2 linked regions of the Methanococcus voltae genome follow. Each later gene encodes a partner of the first gene's protein in a complex. Links are inferred from orthologs where the notes say so. Each region holds a gene or a part of one and is shown on either strand. Other genes may lie near its edges.

Region 1 (10,318 bases):
CTTCTACCCTACAGTTTTCAAGATAATCCATATTTGGAACGAAATCGTCAAGTGTCATATAGTTTACAGAGAATGAATACGAATTCCAAAGTGTATTTAACATACTTCTAACTTCTTCAAGTTCTGAATATGCAAATCTTAAATCTTCCCAGGCCTTATTTGCACTTAAAAGGTAGAATCTGAGGATATCTGCTCCGTATTTTGCAATAACATCGTCAGGATTAACGATATTACCGAGACTTTTACTCATCTTTTCCCCTTTTTCATCTAAGGTGAAACCGTGCATTAAACATTTTTTGTATGGGATATCTCCGAATACAAGTTCACTAAGTGCGTGTTGTGAGTAAAACCATTTTGTGACCTGGTCGTGTCCTTCAGTAATGAAATCAGCTTTTTTAAGTTCTTTTGAGCCAATACTCGCATATGGTGCAAGACCACTATCATACCAAACATCTAATACGTCAGGTACTCTACTCATCACTCCACCACAGGAACATTTAATTTTAACAGGGTCTACTGATGGTTTATGAATGTCATCAAGTTTAACAGGTTCGATTGATTTTTCTTCAAGTTCGGAAATGCTTCCGATTACTTCGTATTTTCCACATTCTTCACATACCCAAATAGGCAATGGAATACCCCAGTATCTTTGTCTGGAAATGTTCCAATCTCCAACAAAGTTAACACCGTTTACATATCGAGTTTCAACCCAATTAGGTGTCCAGCCAACAGTTTTGCCGTGTTCCATAATGCTATCTTTAATTTTAGAAATTGATAAGAACCATTGTTCAGTTGACCTAAATAATAATGGTGTTTTACATCTCCAGCAGTGTGGATATGAGTGTTTTGATTTACCATAATTTACTAATAAATCTTTTTCGGATAACACATCAACTATTTTTTCATCCATATCTTTAATGAACAAACCTTCCCATATAGATTCCGTATATTTTCCGTTATCATCTAATGGGGCATAAGCAGGTAATCCATATTTTTTACCAACTACAAAGTCGTCCTCACCAAATCCAGGAGCTGTATGTACTAAGCCAGTACCACCTTCAATTGTTACGTGGTCGCCTTCTACAATCATATGTGCGTTTTCAAGTTCAGCGAATTCTTTTTGTCTTTCGTTTTCTTCCATAAATGGATGTATGTACTTTTTACCAACTAATTCGCTACCTTTGAATGTTTCGATTACATTATATTCAAGTGTTTTGCCTTGGTATTCTGCCGTATTATTAGCTTTTTTCATTACACTTTCAACTAAGGCTTCAGCAATAATCCAAATTTGTTTATTCGTTTCATTAGAATCATTTTCAGTTCTTAAAACTTCTACTTTTGCATAATCGAACTCGTTTCCAACAGCTACGAGTAAATTTGAAGGTAATGTCCACGGGGTAGTGGTCCAAATAATGATATATTCGTTTTCATTATCTTGTAATTGGAATTTTACATAAGCTGATGGGTCAACAACGTCTTTATATTCTCCTCTTACTTCGTGTTCTGCAAGTGAAGTCTCACATCTTGGGCACCAGTATCCAACTCTAAGGTCTTTTTCCAAAAGGTCTTTTTCGTGAGCTTTTTTAAGTGTCCACCAACCCATTTCCATATATTCTTTTTTAATTGGCATATATGCGTTTTCCCAATCTAACCAAACACCTAAGTTTTTAAACTGTTTTTCCATATTTGCTTTATGGGTGAGTGCAAATTCTTTACATTTATCGATAAATACTTGTGTTCCGATTTTTGTTTCAATATCTTTCTTTGACGAAAGTTTAAACTCGTTTTCAACTTTAACCTCGATAGGTAAACCGTGCATATCCCAGCCTGCCATATCTGAAACGTTAAAACCTTCCATTCTTTTAAATCTTAAAACAGTATCTTTTATAGTTTTATTCCAAGCCGTACCCAAATGTATAGCACCTGAACAATAAGGAGGTCCGTCAACAAAATAATAATCTGGATTATTAGCAGTTGCATTTAACTTTTTAACTTTTTGATATGTATTATTTTTTTCCCAAAATTCTTTAACGGATTTATCCATTTCAACAAAATCCAGTCCGCCTACTGATTTCATTAAAATCACCTAAAATAATTTTTAATTATAATAATTTATAAGAAGTATCTAATTTGTATTAATTATATGATTTATATGATATATACGATTTATAAAATTAAAAAAATAACATTTAATTTATTTTTATTAATCTTTAGTAATATTTAGTAATATTTAGTAATCTTTATTATTTTTTAGTATTTTTAGTATTTTTAGTATTTTTTTGTTTAGACTTAGTATTTTTTTCAGATTTTTCATTACTTTCTTCATTTTCATTATCAAGTATGGCTTTGCTTTTGTAATATCCTTTTAACATAGGCATTTTAGGAAAATCATCTATTAAGAAAGAATAAGGTTCGTGCCTTTCACTAAGTATTACAATATGTGCTGGAGGGTGTATTTTTCTAATTCTGTCAATTGAACGTGGGGCATTCTCTTCAATTTTGACAAGACAAGCTTTTTTACAAGGTTTTTTAATATTTCCGACAATGTACTCTAAAATTTCATCAGCTGCTTCCGGTACCATAATTCTTGGTTTTCCAACAATTGTTAATTTAGCATGTCTATGTACATCTGCTAAGGCATTTTTTATTTTTTCGTAGCTGTCTCCCCTTATAAGTAACAATACCATTCTTTTCACCGTGTTTAGTTTGACTAAGAGAAAATAACTTTATTCATTATTTCATCTTAACCTATGTATAAAAATAAAACAAAAAATCTTAAAATCAATTATCTTATTTTTACTTTTAAATTATTTTATATCGAATATTCAAATTTATTCAAATTTATTCATCAGTATTTAAATATATATTAGTTTATTTATCTTTGGAATTTTATATATAAAATACTTGCTATTAATATAATAAGAATGTATTTATCAATTAACAATACTTAAAATTAATCGTCAAAATCGATAATTTTATAGGATATTCTATTAAATATAATCCAAGGAATTTTCAAGAATTTTTATATTTTGTGGATAATTATCTATGTATCTGGAAATATCTTCTGTTTTAATCCCTGCTTCTAACTTAGTAAGTATTCTTTCATTACTATTTTTCGTAAATCCGTAGGGTAGAGCTTTTTTAATTTCTTCGACACTTTCGTAATAATTAGAACGAGAATATACTGCATTAGCCATTTTTTCAGGAATAATTTGTCGAATATCGTATTTATCATCATTAACGATGTCTAAAATCCTATCTTCGTATCTTTTTAAAATTATTTCGTCCATATCATAATTTTTAAATAAATTCTCAAGAATAGAAATAGTGGTATCCGGAACCATTTTTCTTAAAATATCGAAATTTCCCCCATATTTTTTGCCATAAATCCCTTCACGTATTTTAGTACCACTAATTCCTTCAATTCGTTCTATAAATTTAAATTTAGGTTCGTAGTTATTAAGCAATTTTCTAAGTTTGTAAATTGTGTATGACATCGAGGCTATTACATAATTATCTATTTCTAATTTTTCGCCCAAAACTTCACCCGTTTCTATGCAGGATATCTTATATGGTTTTATTTTTATATGGTGTCCATCGATAATACAAGATATTACTTTATTCATCGTTTGTTCGTCAATATAGCCCCGAGGTATTATTTCACCGCCAAGTTTACAGAACATTTTAATTAAACATTGCACATACTGACCAGAGCCCATAATACCCATAGGAGGACCTTCTACAACTAAATCAGCACCTGCTTTAATTGCCATTTTGGCACGTATTTCACGATTTAATAAATAAGGAACTCCTCTACCGCTTCTTTCAAGTGGTCCGGGCACAACACATATAAAAATCCCAAATTTCTTTGCAAAATCCATACAATATTTATGTCCATTATGTAATGGATTATATTCTGTAAAATCAACGACAACAGAGTCTTTTTTGTATCCATTACCCCCATTTAAAGTTTCACTTTTTTTATTTTTTAAATCTTTAAGTTCTTCTATTATTTCCTGTAGTTTAGAGTCTGAATTAAAATTCATAAAATTTGCAGTTATTTTTTTTTCTTTCCCTTTAACTTCCCCTTTCGTGCAATAATCAGCTTCTTTTCGGATATTATTAATATCTATCATATAATTTTCAAAATTTTTTAAATTAAACTCTATATCCATAATATCCAACTCCAAACTTTTAGATATATCAAATATTTATCAATATTTTAATTATAATATATCTAAGTATCTTGTTTATATATTGAATAGCTACTTATATAAGCAAAACCGAAACATTTATATATTATAATTGCCTTTGTTATTTTGCAATTAAATTGATGAATTAGATGGGACCTATGGTCTAGTTGGCTATGACATCGCCCTTACAAGGCGAGGGTCGCCGGTTCGAATCCGGCTAGGTCCACCATTTTAAGATTCAGTTGCATTTAATGATTATAATACTTAAAATACAATATAAACAAGAAAATGGACCTATGGTCTAGTTGGCTATGACATCGCCCTTACAAGGCGAGGGTCGCCGGTTCGAATCCGGCTAGGTCCACCATTTTTATTTTAGAATATTATATTTATTAATTTAGATATATGACTATATATGTATACAATTTTAATATACGTTAAAATTTATAACTTAAAACTTAAAAAATAGAAATAATTTTTTTTATTATATGTAATTATTAGTTATTTCTTTGTTCTTCAATATTTTTTCTTATATACTTAGCAACATCTTCAAATCCAACATCTTTTTTGATGGCGGTTAATAAAACATCCATTTCAGGGTTTATTAACTTAGCATCTGCTTCCATCTTTTTAGGGTCTGCTTCAACTGCTTCTGCAAGGTCAATTTTATTAACAACTGTTAAATTCGCTGTTTTAAATATTTCAGGGTGTTTTTCAACAGTGTCATCGCCTTCTGTAGTACTTACTACAACTATCCGTTTATGAGTTCCCAAATCAAAATCTGTAGGGCATATCAAATTGCCTACGTTTTCAATAAATACGATATCTATGTTTTTTAAATCTAAATCCCCTAAACTATGACCAATTTGATGAGCATCCAAATGGCATTCTTTACCAGTATTTAATGGAATCACCTTAGCACCGTGTTTTTCCATCCTACCTGCATCAAATTTTGCAATAACGTCTCCTGCAATACAAGCGACATTATATTCCCCTTTTAAATTTTCGATTAATTTTTCGATTAATAGGGTTTTTCCACTACCAATTGCACCCATAAAATCAAAAGCCACAACATTATTCTCTTTTAATAATTTTCTGTTTTTATCTGCATTTTTTTTATTCGCTTTTAATAAATCCTTTCCAACTGTCAAAACATCAACAAAGTGCAAAATATCACCAAATTTAAATTTAGTAATTAAAATATCTGTTATATCTTCTTTTAGTTATTTATATTATTCATTTTTTTAGTTATTCATTTATTTATTAATATGGTAGATTATTTTTAAATTAGTTATTAGATTATTTAATAATTATTTAGGGTATTTAATTATCTTAGTTTTTATTTTATAAATAATCGATGTATTTAATAATATTATTAATTATATCCTATTAAACTGCTTTTAAAATTAATGATTAATGATAACTTTCATATAGTTTAAAAAGTATAATTAAAAACTGAATAAAGTTTGTGGTTTAAGTACATATTTTCCGATAATTTAAATTTGAATAATAGAACTTCCATTGTTTGTGATACTATGAAGATAGATAAAAGTTTTTATGCCGTATTCTTATCTGCATCGATATTTATATTATTGTTCGTATCTTTACCTTTGATAACGATGTTATTAAATCCTGGAGATGTTTCTGCTGCTATAGTAGATAAAGAGGTTATTAAATCCCTTGAAGTAAGTTTAAAAGCCGCAGGTATGAGTACACTATTTGCTTTAATATTTGGTGTGCCTTTGGCATACATCTTTGCAAGAAACGATTTTAAAGGAAAAGGCTTAATTGAGAGTATAATCGATATTCCTATGGCGATACCGCACTCTGTTGTAGGTATTATGATACTTTCGTTTTTCTATGGGAGTACAATAGGTGAATTTTTAACGGACGCAGGTTTAAAAATCGTAGATAACTTTTGGGGCATTGTCGCAGTAATGTTATATGTGGGCATTCCATTTATGATAAATAGTGCAAGAGATGGTTTTGAAATGGTTGACGAGGAATTGGAACACGTTTCAAGAACCTTGGGAGCTTCAAGATTTAAAACATTTTTTAGTATATCCCTTCCAATCATAAAGAATAACTTAGTTTCTGGAAGTATTTTGACATATGCAAGAGGTTTAAGTGAAGTCGGGGCGATTTTAATAGTTGCTTATTTCCCTAAAACGACACCTGTGCTTATTATGGATAGATTTAATCAATTTGGGCTTTCTTCTTCAAAACCAATCTCAGTTGTAATGATTGTTGTAAGTATCCTTTTATTTACAATATTTAGACTTGTAAGACATAAAAAATCTAAACATTAATAATCTAAAAATTAATGGTAAAATAGCGTAAAAAATAAAATTACTATGTTATTTCAAAGTATATAATTTATATTTAAGGTAAAATTTGGTGTAATAATGTTAAAATTAGAAAATGTGTCTAAAGCGTGGAAAGAATTTCAATTAAGGAATGTTTCATTTGAATTAAACGATAAATATTGTGTAATTTTGGGACCAAGTGGTGCAGGTAAATCAGTTATAATACAATGTATTGCAGGCATATTAGACGTAGATGGCGGTAATATATACTATGATGGTGAAGATATCACGGAATTGAAACCAGAATATAGAAATTTTGGATATGTACCGCAGAATTATGCTTTATTTCCAAATATGAACGTATATAAAAATATAAAATATGGTATGACAATTCGAAAAATTGATAAAATCACCGCAGACAAAAAAATAAACGATATGGCTGAATTTTTAAATATATCTCACATATTGGAAAGGACCCCTAAAACACTCAGTGGTGGGGAGCAACAGAGGGTCGCATTAGCAAGAGCTTTGGTATTAGACCCTAAATTATTATTACTTGACGAACCAACTTCTGCATTGGATATACACATTAAAGATACAGTAATGGATGAATTAAAGAAAATAAGTGAAATAACACCAATTATTCATATTACGCACGATTTCGTTGAAGCAAGGACTTTGGGGGAGAATATTGCCATAGTAATTGACGGAGAATTAAATGATTTTGGGACAAAAGATATATTTAAAAATCCAAAAAATGAAAGAGTAGCTAAATTTTTAGGATACAATATAATCTCTGAAAATAATTCAAAATTGGCAGTAGCTCCAGAAAATGTTAAAATTGAAAAGGCAGATATGATTACTAATAATATTAATAATAATAATAATAATAATAATCTTGACAATCCAATAAGCACCAAATATGGAATTGTTAATGGATATATTGATTTTGGATACTATAAATCAGTAAGTATTTCATATAATAACGATAATTTAAAATGTATTTGTGATGAGGATTTTGAAATTAAATCTGGGGATAATGTATCTGTTAATTTTGAAAATATGATTAATATTTAATTTATTATTCCACCTATAAACTTTACTTTTTTAGAATTATATTTTAATTTTACAATATTTATACAAGTATTTTGTAATCTTATAAATTGCTTTAAAAAATAGATTATTTTAATATATTGATACATATCAATGAGTATTAATATATAGTAATTGATGATATATTGCATATTATAAAATTTATTTATATTATATTTTTAACATATTGGGAACACAGTAGCATAAATTTACACGGTGAAATAATGAATTATTTTGATTTTAGTAAGGAAGAAATTAAGGAAATATTAATTTCAACATTTGCAATAGCAATAATATTTGCCTGGCCTTTAAGTTTTGACCAAAGCGGAGTAATTAGTTTGATAATCGCTTTAATTGCCGTAGGTACGGGATTTATTTTCCACGAATTGGGTCATAGGACTGTAGCTAAGCATTACGGTGCGTGGAGTGAATATCGAGCTTGGTATGAAGGTTTAGCTATAGCTATGATATTGAGGGTAATACTTGGAATAACGTTTATAGCACCCGGTGCAGTTTATATAAGTAAAGATTATCTTACTTATGAAGAAAACGGTAAAATTTCAATAGTTGGACCTTTAATAAACTTTGGATTAGCGTTTATATTTTTAATCCCAATGGTTTTAAGTGTAAGTATGAACAATATTTATTTATGGACCTTGGGAAGTGCGGGTTTTTTGGTGAATATAACACTTGCTTGGTTTAATATGCTTCCTATTCCCCCATTTGATGGTTCAAAAGTTTTAAGCTGGAATAAAGGTATTTGGTTAGGTGTATTTGCCGTATTTACAGTTTTCTGGTTATTTAATAGTGCCATACGGACTTTAATTATTAACATATTTTTATAAATAACATATTTTTATAATATAATCTATTTGAAATACCTATTTCAAATATCTATTTGGCATACTTTATTAAACAAACAATATGGTAATCAGGGGATTTGATGGAATTTGAATTATGGGTACGAATTATTAAGGAAAACATTTCTAAAAAGCAAGTGGACCCTTGGAATATAAATATTTCAGACATTGCTAACGAGTATTTAGAAACCATTAAAGAATTAAGAAAATTCGATATAAGACTTTCTGCAGACGTGGTTTTAGTAGCAAGTATATTATTAAGAATGAAGTCTGAAATTTTATATGGGGAATGCGAGAATGCTTTTGACGAAGATGAAGAAGAAGTGGAAGAGTCAATTGAAGATGATGGGCGAGACGAAGAATATGGTGAAGAAATAATTTCTGTTCCTACAATGGCAGATGAACCAAAAGCAACTGAAAAACCAAAACAAACAACTGTGACATTAGATGGACTTATTACCACATTACAATCCGAACTTAATAAAATAAAATCTAAAAAACCGAGAAAAAAAAGAACTCAATCTCCTGGAACTATTGCAACTAATTTAAATAATTTAATTGAAGAAATGGTTGAAGAAGATGATATTTCCGATATAATGGATTATATAATCTTAGAATTGGAAAATTCGGAACAAGGAACATTTATATTCCAAGAAAAATTTGATACGAGAGAAAAAGTTATAAAAAACTTTTTACCTTCGTTATATTTAGCAAATGATGGAAAAATAGATTTATTGCAAGAGGAATTATTTAAAGAATTACGTATTCAACTAAAATCAAAAGAATAATAATATAATAAAATATTAAAACTAATAAATAAATAAATAAATATATAAAATAAATATATAAAATAATAAACTTGATATATTAATTTATAGTATATTAAACTCGTAAATGTTTAATTCGTATTCTTTTTTATCATTTTTTAAGTCTTTGATGATTAATTTATCTTCAATAATATTTTTTAAGACTCCATTATATATTTCACCAGTATATATATGTTTTAGACTAATTTCTTTACCAATGGCGTGTTTTAAAGCCATATTTTCATTGACTATTGCATTAACCGCTTTGTTTGAATAGTAAAGACCTTTTTTAGTTTCTTCTCCAAAATACTTTGAAGTTAACTCCATATCTTCAATAAAAGCTTTTTTATCCCTATTTTTAACAGTATCTCGTAATTTGATACATTCTTGTATAAAAGTGTCGTGAACATTTGTAGTTCTATCATTATTCATTTGAATGTCTGCATACAAATTTGCATTTTGACCTACGATTCTACCAACCATATTTATCATCATTTCGTAAATTGGAGATGCGAAGTTTCGGGAGTCTTTTATACTTATACCGAGTTCTCGAAGAGTGGAACCTAAGGAAATATGTATAAAATGAGTTAAACCTTGAATTACGCTTATAATTTCATCATGCTTTTGGGGTTCTATGACAATTACCTTTGCTTCCGCATTTTCTAAGAACTTTTTAACCTTCTCAAAGTGTTTATTATCGCACTTTTCAACAGGTGTGAGTATCACAACTTGTTCAGCAATTGAAGGTACTGAAGGTCCAAACATTGGATGGGTAGGAATAACCGAAACCCCTTCTTTTGTAAATTCCACCATTTTTAAAGCAGGTTTTTCTTTAACCGAGGTCATATCCATTAATATACTTCCTTTTGCCATATGGGGAGCTACTTCTTCTATAACTGATAGGGTATGACTAATTGGAACTGCGATTATTACAATATCGGCGTTTTTTGTAGCTTCAATATTATTGGAACAGTATTTTACACCAAGTTCTTGACTTACAGTTGTGCCTTTTTCCGTATTTCGTCCCGTAATTGTTATATCAAAATTAAAATCGTTATTAT
Region 2 (10,448 bases), 130 kb from region 1 along the record:
GAGAATCTGCCTATTTTGGCGTTCATTTGGGGGTCAATGGTTGACGTAGAACCTATGAAATAGCAATATTCAAAATCTTTAAATTCATTAAATGGTTTTATTCTTAGTAATGTATATCCATTAAATCCTTCGTCATATTTTATTTGGAAATTGAAAGTTTCATAATCTAATGTTGAATAACCAGGAGCTAACTGGGTATTTATAAGATTACTTTCTGCTCTTAAGTTCCCTTTTAAATCATACGTTTCAATTTGCATGGTGCAATCTACTGGAACAGATAATTTATTTCTTATAGTTATATATGCTTCATTTTCAAATCCTGCAACCGGTTGAGGTACAAATAATCCGCCTGTATCGCCCACAACTGTAGCTCTTGGTAATACTGTATTGTTATATTTTACTTCACCCACTTTGAAGATATTGAATACATTGAAATGTAATTTTAATCCGTGGTCTTCTTCTGTTATTTTATTTGGAATTATGGCTTTTACGTCTATATCTCCATTTATTTCCCTGTCAAAACTAATATTTATGGTATAAGTTTTTGTTTCATGAGCAGATAATCTAAATTTAATTTCTTTTTCACTATAATTAACAGCACCATCTACAAATTCATCAGAAAACTCTAAAGTACCGTTAATTGTTTTATTATATATATTTTTAAGAGTAATTTTTAAAGGATAAGTTTTACCTACTAATATATTTCCTGAATGGTCAGATATTCTTTGAACATCATCATCATTAGGATATTCTACATTTTTAATTGAAACTGGCGGAACTTCTATGTATTCGCCATCAATATCTTCTTCTGGATTATTTATTAAATAACCTGACGAAGTTTTTAATTCCGTAATTATGTTTAATGTAGTTTTATCAGGCATTACGTTTGCAACCACATACTGCGTAGTATCTTCAGATTCTTCAAATTTAGATGATTTATCATATATAATATATCCATCATTATCTTTTATTTGTACATTTAATGATAAATCTTCATCATAATTATTGGTATAATTTAATTTTAAAACTACAGGGTATCTTTCATTTTTAAGATATGCTCTTGGCATCATATTGGAATTTCCATATATGCCACTATTTAGATAATCCATAATTTCTTTGTCTTGTATTTGATATTTAGAATAATAATCTTTAATTAAATCATCATAACTATCATTTATAGTAGTTAATACTTCAAAATTATTCAATATGACGGGGAATGAAAATAATTTTTCAGTTTCTTCAAGGTCATAAGTGATATATTCATCTACTTTTTTCTTAACAGTTTCCTGTTCATTTGTAGTATAACTATGTAATCCCATCGTTTGAGTGTGAACTTGTATTTTAAATTGATTATCTTCACATTCTATTTTTGGAATTTTAAAACTCACTTCTTTTTCGGAGTTCAACGAAATATATAATGTTTTTTTATCATTAACTCCGTTATAATATACATTTTCGTCATTTTCGTCAGCTTCACTTGAATCATCGTCATAATCCGTAGATACTGCACTTATCCAAGTTATTACTTCATAATCCGACTGTGCATAGGGATTGCTTTCTAAAGTTGTAGTAAACCAATTTCCTGCACAATATTCTACATTTTTTTTATCTTCTTTGGAATAACTATCACTACAATTAATATATTTTACGTCAATGGGACTTCTAACATCTATGGTTATAGATTCAGAACCTACATTTTCGCCATTATCATTAATTAATTCGATATCCAAGTCATTTTCGCCTATTTCTGTAAATTTAGGTTGAACTTCCACAATTTTTTCAACGTGTTTATTAGGAGGTATTGGTATGTAGGGTGATTCCCAAGTATTTTCATCCCAAGTTGCAATCACTTTCACGTTTTGTTGGTATTCATCGTAATTTACCAAACTTAAATAAATTATAGGGGAACTTGTATCAATCATAGGACCTCCCTCCATAGGATTTTGTCCTTGATTCCATATTTTACTAATTTTTACCCCTTCTTCATCTTCGCAAAATCCGGAGGTAATTGAAATTAGCAATAAAAAAAGAGTTAAAACTGCTTTAAATTTTATCTTCATACTATCCCATTTTTTAATTTTTAAATATTGTAAATTTGTAATCCATTATTTAATATTTTTTTGTGTAAGTGTTTATGTATATAACCTTTAAAACTGAACGTAATATTTATAAATTGAAAAGCTATAAAAATTTAAAAAGCAATATAATATATTATATATAATCAAATTTGTAATTTTTCAAGCTGTTGATATTATTTAGGGATTATTGTTAAACTATACAAAAATTATTATTAAATTTATTGTTAATAACAGGTAATAATTATTATATTATTTAGATTGGGTGAACAAATGACATCGGAAATCAAACGTAATTTAAAAAATCTTTTTAAAATGCGTAGTGGATACAGCTGTAAACTTAGGAGTGTAAGTTTTGTGCTTATACTTTTTACAGTTTTTTTTGGTTTGATGGGTTCTGTAAGTTCTGAAGTAGCTTACAAATGGGTAAGTGAAGAACCTATTAAATTTATCGCACTTTCAAATATTCAATCAGAGTATGAATTGGAAAAATATTTAAATTCTGACGATTTGATTGTATTTTATTTGGATGAAAATTTTAGAGTAAATAATGAGGGAGAAGAATTTCTGAAAAAACTTGGGATTTATACAAGTATTGAGTATGCCAACTATGTTGGTGGGTCGATGGATAATCCTAATGCATTATTTAAATTAGATAACGAAGAATATTATGTTTTAAAAGTATTTGATAGGCAGAAGATATATTATGAAGATTATGTGGAAGTAGCACCTAAAAAAATATTTTTGCCAAAAGAACCAGATTTTGAAAGTAAGAAATTTATGGATTTCTTAGGAACTTATGTATCTTCATATGGTTTGAAATTTGCATATTTAAACAAAGTTCCAAACGGATACAATGAAAGTTTAATTTGGGGTGTTGCTGTACAAAATGTTATGCCAGATAACACCGGTGATGGGGTTATTCAGATTTCCGGATACAATATGATTGTAGATGTGATTGATTCCGATTTAATATTAAAAAAATTGAAAATAATTGATGAATATTCTAATGAGATTAAGTCAAATTATACTTATATATCTACAGGTGCTGAAAACTTAAATGTCTTAGATATCAATACAAAAGAACCTATTTCTAAATATCACGAGTTTTATATAATTGAAGAATTTTTAAGACAAGAAACCCGAAACGATAATATATATTCTCGTTATGGGGGTGGAAATGGGTATGATAATAACTATCTTAAAAAGCATGATTTATTGGCTTTTAGTTTTTATCCTATGATATATTTAGATAAAAGCCCTGATTCAATTAGAAATGACCCAATGGGCGGTTATTACCCTACAAATTATGATTACCAATATTTATCAAATGGGGATTATTGGATGAATTCAAGAGCTTCTGAAACTGGTTATTTCAGATATTATGATGACGAAATTCTTGAAGATGTTAGTTATTCCGATATATCAAGACAAACCTGGACATTAGGCGATGAACAAGTTTCTTTAAGGCAAGAAAATGAATTAAATAACATATATGACGTATTTAACTACTGGTACTGTAAGAATTATGGTTATTTAACTACGAATGGAGTAAATGCTATCATATTACCTTCCTCGGATGAAAATTTAACAGATATGTTATTTGATAACAAATATAATGACGATATATTTTGGAGGTCTACGGTTGTTAACTCCGATAATGGTATCACATATATCGTAGTCCCTGGTGAGAATAATTACTATATTAAAAATAATGTGTCAATATTACAAGTTCCAAATTTCTTGGAAACTAAAAATTTAATTTCATATGTTCAAAGTTATTATAAAGAACCAGAAGATGAAGAATTTGGAGTTTATGTAAGTGATTCAGTTTATTTCGATAAAAATGTATTGAAAAATTTGACAAAATCTAATAGAGTATGGATTTGTTCTTTTGAAGAATATTCCTATTGGACTAAGAATTATTATACGACAAATATGGGATTAACGGATGGATATATTGTATTAACTACAAATTCAAACAGAAAACCTCAGATTACATGTTATGACAATGAAACTAAATCTGTATCTGCTCCAAAATTAGAAAATGGTAAATATTATTTAAAGTTTGCAAATGAGAATATGTAATATATAAATAAAAATACAAATACTGCATAAATTTCTTTTATTTCTTTTATTTCGGTTATTTCTTTTTTTTAGATTTTATATTATTCCCCTATTTTTCAATTTTATTTTTAAAATGTATAAGTTATTTATAAATTATAGATATACAATAAATAATAACAAAAAGTGTTTAATTTAGTTAATCAAATTTTTAAAATTAAATTTTAAATTTATGGGTGTAATTATGAAAATAGGAATTATCGGTGCTGGATTGGGTGGATTATTTAGTGCAGCAATATTATCAAAAAATCATCAAATAACTATTTATGAAAAACTCCCCTACATTGGCGGAAGGTTTACAAATTTAAATTATAAAGGTTATCAATTAACAACTGGTGCTTTACATATGGTACCACACGGTGCAAATGGTTTTTTTGGACAGTTGGTCGAACAATCAAACTGTGGTGCAAAGATAATTAATTCAAATCCTGACGGACTTTTTAGGATTAATAATACTAACTATGGATTTGAAGAGTTGAAAAAGCTTGTAAGTTTTAAAGATAAATTAAAAGCTTTAAAAATGTTGACTGACTTAAAACTTGGGACTATTGATAAAAATATGTCATTTGGAACTTTCTTGGAAGGCATACCCATAGCTGAAAAAGTGGGAAATTCATTCACAGGATGGGCTTTAAGTTTATCTTCTTATGATACCCCCATAGATGAAGTAATTGCCATTAGTAAACATTATCATAAATTTGGTGGGCCGGGTATACCAATGGGTGGCTGTAAAGGTATAATTGATGCTTTAGAAACTGTAATCTTAAAAAACGGCGGAAAAATCTATACAAATTACAATGTTGATAAAATATATGTTCCAGAAAATCCTGGAGAAAAATGTTCAATAAATGATGATAACGAATTTGATATACTTATAAGTAATGCATCCCCATTAATTACTCAAAAAATTAGTAATTTAAAATTTATTGACAATGAAAATATGCCAATACCTTCAAAAGGTATTAAAATCAGTATAGGGTCTAAAAATAAGCTAATAAATCACAATAGTGTAGTATTTACTACAGAATCAGAGCGTTTAAATGGTTTTAATCAACCTTCTAACGTAGATAAGTCTTTAGCTAAAGAAGGGCATAATTTGATAATGGCACACGCTACTCAGATAAAAAACAACGTAAATGATGAAATAGATTTGGTTTTAGAAGATATTGATGATATCTTTGCAAATGAGTTTGTAGGTCATAAAAAAGAAGGTTATAAAATACTTGCAATACAAACCTACCGTGATGAATGTCCTGTTAATCACGCATCAAACGGGACCGATGTAAAACCTGTAATTAACGATAGATTTTACTTAGTTGGCGACGGGGTAAAAGGAAAAGGTGGTATTGAAGTTGAAGGTGTCGCTTTGAGTGTACTTGAAGTTTTAGCCCATCTTAATAAGTTAGGGATTAATTAAAAATAATATGCGGTATTTTTTATATCTCTTTTTTTATTATTTATTTTTAAATAATTTTATTATTTTATATTTCATATTCATTTTATTTTTTATTTTTTTTAGATTAAATAATATGATAACAATGTGAAAATAAACTTATAATTTAAACTTATACTTGTTAATTTAAAAAATAAAAAAATAGAAAAAAGAAATTAATTATTTTTAATTATGCAGTCATTTCTACTAAACCGTCGTAGTCTGCTGGAACATTTCCATTTCCAATAGCTGGTTTAATAACTGGTTGTCCTGCATTTTCGAATATTTGTGGGTTTTCAAGGATAAACTTAACAAATGCTACACCTGCAGCTTTATTTTCTGCATTTGTAGGTACTGTAACACCATATACGATTGGTGCAGCAGCAATTGTTTTATTTTGGCTTTCGATTAATAAGCTTGCTCTACCGTAATTTTCAGCTTTGTCGTAAGCACCTAAGTTTATATCTGCAGGTAATTCAATGTATTCTAAATTGTGCTGATTTGCAACACTCTTATAAATGAATAAGTAGTCGTAAGCACCTGATTCAAGAGGGCCCAATAAATCTACTTCTTTACTTCTCATGAAGATTTTGTCTGTGTTAACAGTTATTTCAGCAGGGCTTTCAATTAAGAAGCTACCGTCTGCATTTTCTACAACTTCGAAGTTTGAATTTTTCATAATTAAGTTTTCATATATTGTACTGTCATTATATGTTTTTTCAGCTAATTTGATAACCATTTGGCTTCTGTATCCGCATGGGTCATCGTTAGCACTTGAGAATCCGTATTTAACGTCATCTTTTTGGAATATTTCATACCAGTTATCTGTAGTTATTTCATCAGTGTATTTACTTTTATTAGTGTATGCGATAACTATTTCATTTTTAGCTACCATTAAATACCAATCTGCGTAATCTGGGTACATCATTTTAGGAATTAATGAATAGTCTGCTGAACCCAATACATCAGCTTTTTTATGTAATTCTACAATGTTTCTAACGCAAGCAACACTACCTGCTGATTCTCTTTGAACATCTGTATTTGGATATTTTTCTTCAAAAGCTTTTTCATATTCTTCAAAAGGAACTGCTAAACTTCCTGCGTGGAATATTTTAACAATACCTTCTATTTTTTGTGAATCTGTATCTTCAGCAGGAGTTTGCTGGTCTGTACAGCCACTAAAAGCTAATACGAGAAAAATCCCCAAAATTGAAAATAGAGTTAGGGATTTTTTATTCAAATTATCACCATATATAATATTTAATAATTTTTAGTTTGATATATAAAATATGCAATAACTAATACATGATTTAGTTAATATATAAATATTACGATATTATTTTAAGGTAATATATATTAATAAATATTGTTATATCCTGGTGAAAACGTAATAATTCTAAAAAATTTTAAAATAGTTTAATAATTTTTAATATATTATAATATTATATACCATAATAGTTTAAAATAAAATAATTTATATATTATTTTAAAAATCTGTCAAAGAAATATTTGTAAACAATAATTCCATCTTCGGATAATTCAGGGTGGAAAGAAATTGCCATACAGTTATTTTGAATAATTCCTACAATTCTGTCCTCATTTTTAGAAATTATTTCTATTTTATCGTTCATTAGTTTTTTTACGAGTGGGGCTCTTATAAATACTGCATGAACAATATTCCCATTTAATTCGATTTCTTTTTCAAAGCTTTCTACTTGTCCCCCATAAGCATTTCTATCAATCGAAACATCCATTAATTCTAAAAGGGGCTGTTCGACACCAGTTTCTTTTGATAATAAAACCATTCCTGCACAAGTTCCCAATATAGGAATGTTTTTATTAATATTAAGTTCCCTTATTTTATTGATGAACCCATATTTATCCATTATTTTTCCCATTGTGGTGCTTTCACCACCTGGAATTATTAAAGCATCAATATCTTCGAGTTCAGAAAGTGTTCTTACCCTTTTAGCTTCATAACCTAATTTTAAAATTGAATCGATATGTTCTTCTACATCGCCTTGTATTCCTAAAATTCCTATTTTTTTGGTTTTAGTCATAATTTAACCTTTAATTGTTATTTAATTTTTAATTCGTATATTTTACAATTTTATTTTTATAATTATTCATAATTAATAGTACTATAAAAAAATATGCTAAATTTTGCAGTAATATATAAATACATAAAGCTATAAATCAATACATTAAATTATACAAATATATGCTCTAAAAATAAAAAATAAAAACTATGTACTTAGCACATAATAAGATTTAGATTTTAAAAAAATGGGGCCGAGACCGAGAATTGAACCCGGGTCGAGGGATCCACAGTCCCTCAGGATAGCCACTACCCTACCTCGGCCACATAACATATCCAATAATGCAGGGGCAGGGATTTGAACCCTGGAACCACTACTGGACAGGATTCTAAGTCCTGCGTCTTTGGCCAGGCTTGACAACCCCTGCACACGATATAAAAATAAAGTGCTCCAGCCGGGATTTGAACCCGAGTCGCGGGCTCGAAAGGCCCGCATGATTGGCCGGACTACACCACTGGAGCAATATTATAAACAAGTGGGCCCGATGGGATTTGAACCCATGACCACTCGGTTATGAGCCGAGCACTCTAACCAGCCTGAGCTACGGGCCCATAATGTAATGTCCGTTACTAATGCACTTAAAATGAGTTAATAATTTTTAGAAAAATGGCGCCTCCTGCAGGGCTCGAACCTGCGACCTACGGATTAACAGTCCGTCGCTACTACCTACTGAGCTAAGGAGGCTCTTTATTATGTTTTGCTTCACATCTTGTCAGCACAATAACAATACACGTTATAATATATAAAGGTTTCTATCACTCCCTTAACGAAACATTTATATATTATAAGACCTATCCTTATTACGTAACTTATGAAATATAATATTGCCAAGGTAGTTCAGCCTGGGAGAACGCTGGACTGAAGATCCAGTTGTCGGGTGTTCGAATCACCCCCTTGGCATGTTTTTTATTTTGGACAAATTAATTTGTAAATTTAAATATATGGTTTATCTTTTTCTTTTTTTAATATTTCAATAAAATATAATTTTAAATACTTAATACTTTAAAACATAATATTGATTATAATTTATTTTATATTTATATATTGCATAATTTTATGATTATTCGGAGTGAAATTTTGAATGTAATAGGAAAAATGGGTAAAAGGAATACTCAAAAAGCTAAAAAAAATATGAAAGAAAATGTTGATGATTCAGCATCTAATAAGGAATTTAAAATATTGATAAGAAGAATTGTTCAAAAAACAAAAATAGCAGAGGGTGAATTGGCGATTTACGATATATTAAGATGTATATACCGTAATCAACCAATTTCTACTAAAAAAATTGGTCAATATACTAAATTACCACTTCCTATCGTTTCAAAAGTTAGGACTATGTTAGAAGGAGATAAAGTTTTAAAAAGAGATGACCGTGGGGCAATATATACAAAAGAAGGTTTAACTTTTGTGGAAAAAAACTTGGGTTTGTCTTTAAAAAACGATTTAAAATGCCCGCTTTGTAAGGGTAAGACAATAGTCTTTGATGAAAAATTTGAGAAGATATATAAAAGACACAAAGAAATAGCTAAGCAAAGACCTGCTGTAAATACGTTAATTGACCAATCATTCGCAACACCCGAAACAGCTACATATAGGGCAACAATTATGGCAGATAGGGGCGATTTGGAAGGTAAAAGAGTTTTATTTGTTGGTGACGATGATTTAACATCAATTCCTGTAGCTATGAGTGGTTTATGCAAAGAAGTAGTAGTCGCAGATATCGATGAGAGACTTTTGGATATGATAAAATATTTTTCAAAGCAAAATAAACTTCATATTAAAACAGTAAAACAGGATTTTAGAAATAGTTTACCTAAAAATTTGACTGATAAATTTGATGTAGTGTTTACAGACCCTCCTTATACGTTAGAAGGCGTAAAATTATTTATGAATAGGGGTATTGAAGCATTAGGTTCCGAAGGGGTTCTATATTTGGCAGTATCTCATAAACCTATTGATGAACATATTCAACTACAAAAAAATATACTCTCTATGAATTTTTTAATTGCCGAAATGTTGCCTGGTTTCAATTTTTACGAAGGTACTGAAATTATTGGCAATACAACATTTTTAGCAAGGCTCGTAGGCAAAAATCTTGTAAAATTGGAAGAAAAAAGTGATAAAATATACACTGGACAAGTAAAACCTGTGTTAAGATATTATAAATGTCAAAAATGTGGGAAAATCTATGAAGTAGGGGGTAAAATTAAAAGAATAGAAGATTTGTCTTGTGATTGTAAAGGAAATAAATTTTATATGATTAAAAGAAGTAAATTAAGAGATTAACCCCATATATTATGATATATTATATTAATTATACCATTTTAATTATACCCTTTTAATTATAAATTTTTAAAAATATGCTAAATATAATTGAAATACTAAATTGAATATTAAAAAGAAAAAAAGTTTTTGAATAATTTAATAGTTTTAATTATTCTTTAATTAAAATAGCGTTTACAATACCATCTTGACCAGGTCTTGATGTAACTTTTGCTTTACCCATTTCGGTTTCAACGATAGCTCCTTTTGTAACAACATTTCTTCTGATGTAGTGTTTGTTTGCTACGTTGTCAATTACGTTTGTAATTGTAACTTTTTTACAGGTTTTTGTTTCTTGGTTGAAAACGTTAGCGTAGTTTGTTCTTTCTAATTTAACTTTTTTGCTTCCGCCTCTTCCTCTTAATATTTTAATTTTAACTGAATCGGTTAAGTGGG

What was found.
Region 2: the proteins of wtpB (region 1) and wtpA are in contact, whole or in part, in a crystal structure (PDB 2ONK), measured with the Archaeoglobus fulgidus proteins. The link is inferred for Methanococcus voltae from one-to-one orthologs. Residues at the interface, in WP_010877607.1 of Archaeoglobus fulgidus: Asp44, Pro45, Ala46, Leu107, Gly111, Ser112, Ser113, Lys123, Val125, Asp126, Tyr208, Tyr209, Leu216, Glu219, Arg220, Tyr221, Leu222, Ser223, Glu224, Gly225; in WP_010877608.1 of Archaeoglobus fulgidus: Arg75, Glu79, Leu80, Arg144, Ser202, Glu203, Arg204, Lys209, Met213, Ile214, Arg215, Leu224, Glu226, Ser227, Gly228, Glu229.

The regions. Positions count from the first base shown.
Region 1 is NZ_JANUCR010000001.1:341,546-351,863, reverse strand. Bases 4,887-7,615 are described here. They hold wtpB (tungstate ABC transporter permease WtpB), read left to right. Parts: upstream 4,887-5,728; coding sequence 5,729-6,502; downstream 6,503-7,615. Other genes in these bases: J3E06_RS01585 (ATP-binding cassette domain-containing protein), read left to right, coding at 6,599-7,576; hypB (hydrogenase nickel incorporation protein HypB), read right to left, coding at 4,887-5,362. Outside these bases: ileS (isoleucine--tRNA ligase), read right to left, coding at 1-2,077; J3E06_RS01615 (DUF356 domain-containing protein), read right to left, coding at 2,244-2,687; J3E06_RS01610 (nucleotidyltransferase family protein), read right to left, coding at 2,991-4,046; more of hypB, read right to left, coding at 4,691-4,886; J3E06_RS01580 (site-2 protease family protein), read left to right, coding at 7,816-8,436; J3E06_RS01575 (segregation/condensation protein A), read left to right, coding at 8,535-9,239; J3E06_RS01570 (prephenate dehydrogenase/arogenate dehydrogenase family protein), read right to left, coding at 9,324-10,318. UniProt on the Methanocaldococcus jannaschii protein: Part of the ABC transporter complex WtpABC involved in molybdate/tungstate import. Probably responsible for the translocation of the substrate across the membrane.
Region 2 is NZ_JANUCR010000001.1:472,437-482,884, reverse strand. The notes cover bases 4,847-7,705. They hold wtpA (tungstate ABC transporter substrate-binding protein WtpA), read right to left. Parts: upstream 6,872-7,705; coding sequence 5,822-6,871; downstream 4,847-5,821. Other genes in these bases: pdxT (pyridoxal 5'-phosphate synthase glutaminase subunit PdxT), read right to left, coding at 7,113-7,691; J3E06_RS02260 (NAD(P)-binding protein), read left to right, coding at 4,847-5,616. Also shown: J3E06_RS02270 (hypothetical protein), read right to left, coding at 1-2,060; J3E06_RS02265 (hypothetical protein), read left to right, coding at 2,349-4,163; more of J3E06_RS02260, read left to right, coding at 4,384-4,846; J3E06_RS02215 (bis-aminopropyl spermidine synthase family protein), read left to right, coding at 8,808-10,016; J3E06_RS02210 (30S ribosomal protein S8e), read right to left, coding at 10,165-10,448. UniProt on the Methanocaldococcus jannaschii protein: Part of the ABC transporter complex WtpABC involved in molybdate/tungstate import. Binds tungstate and molybdate.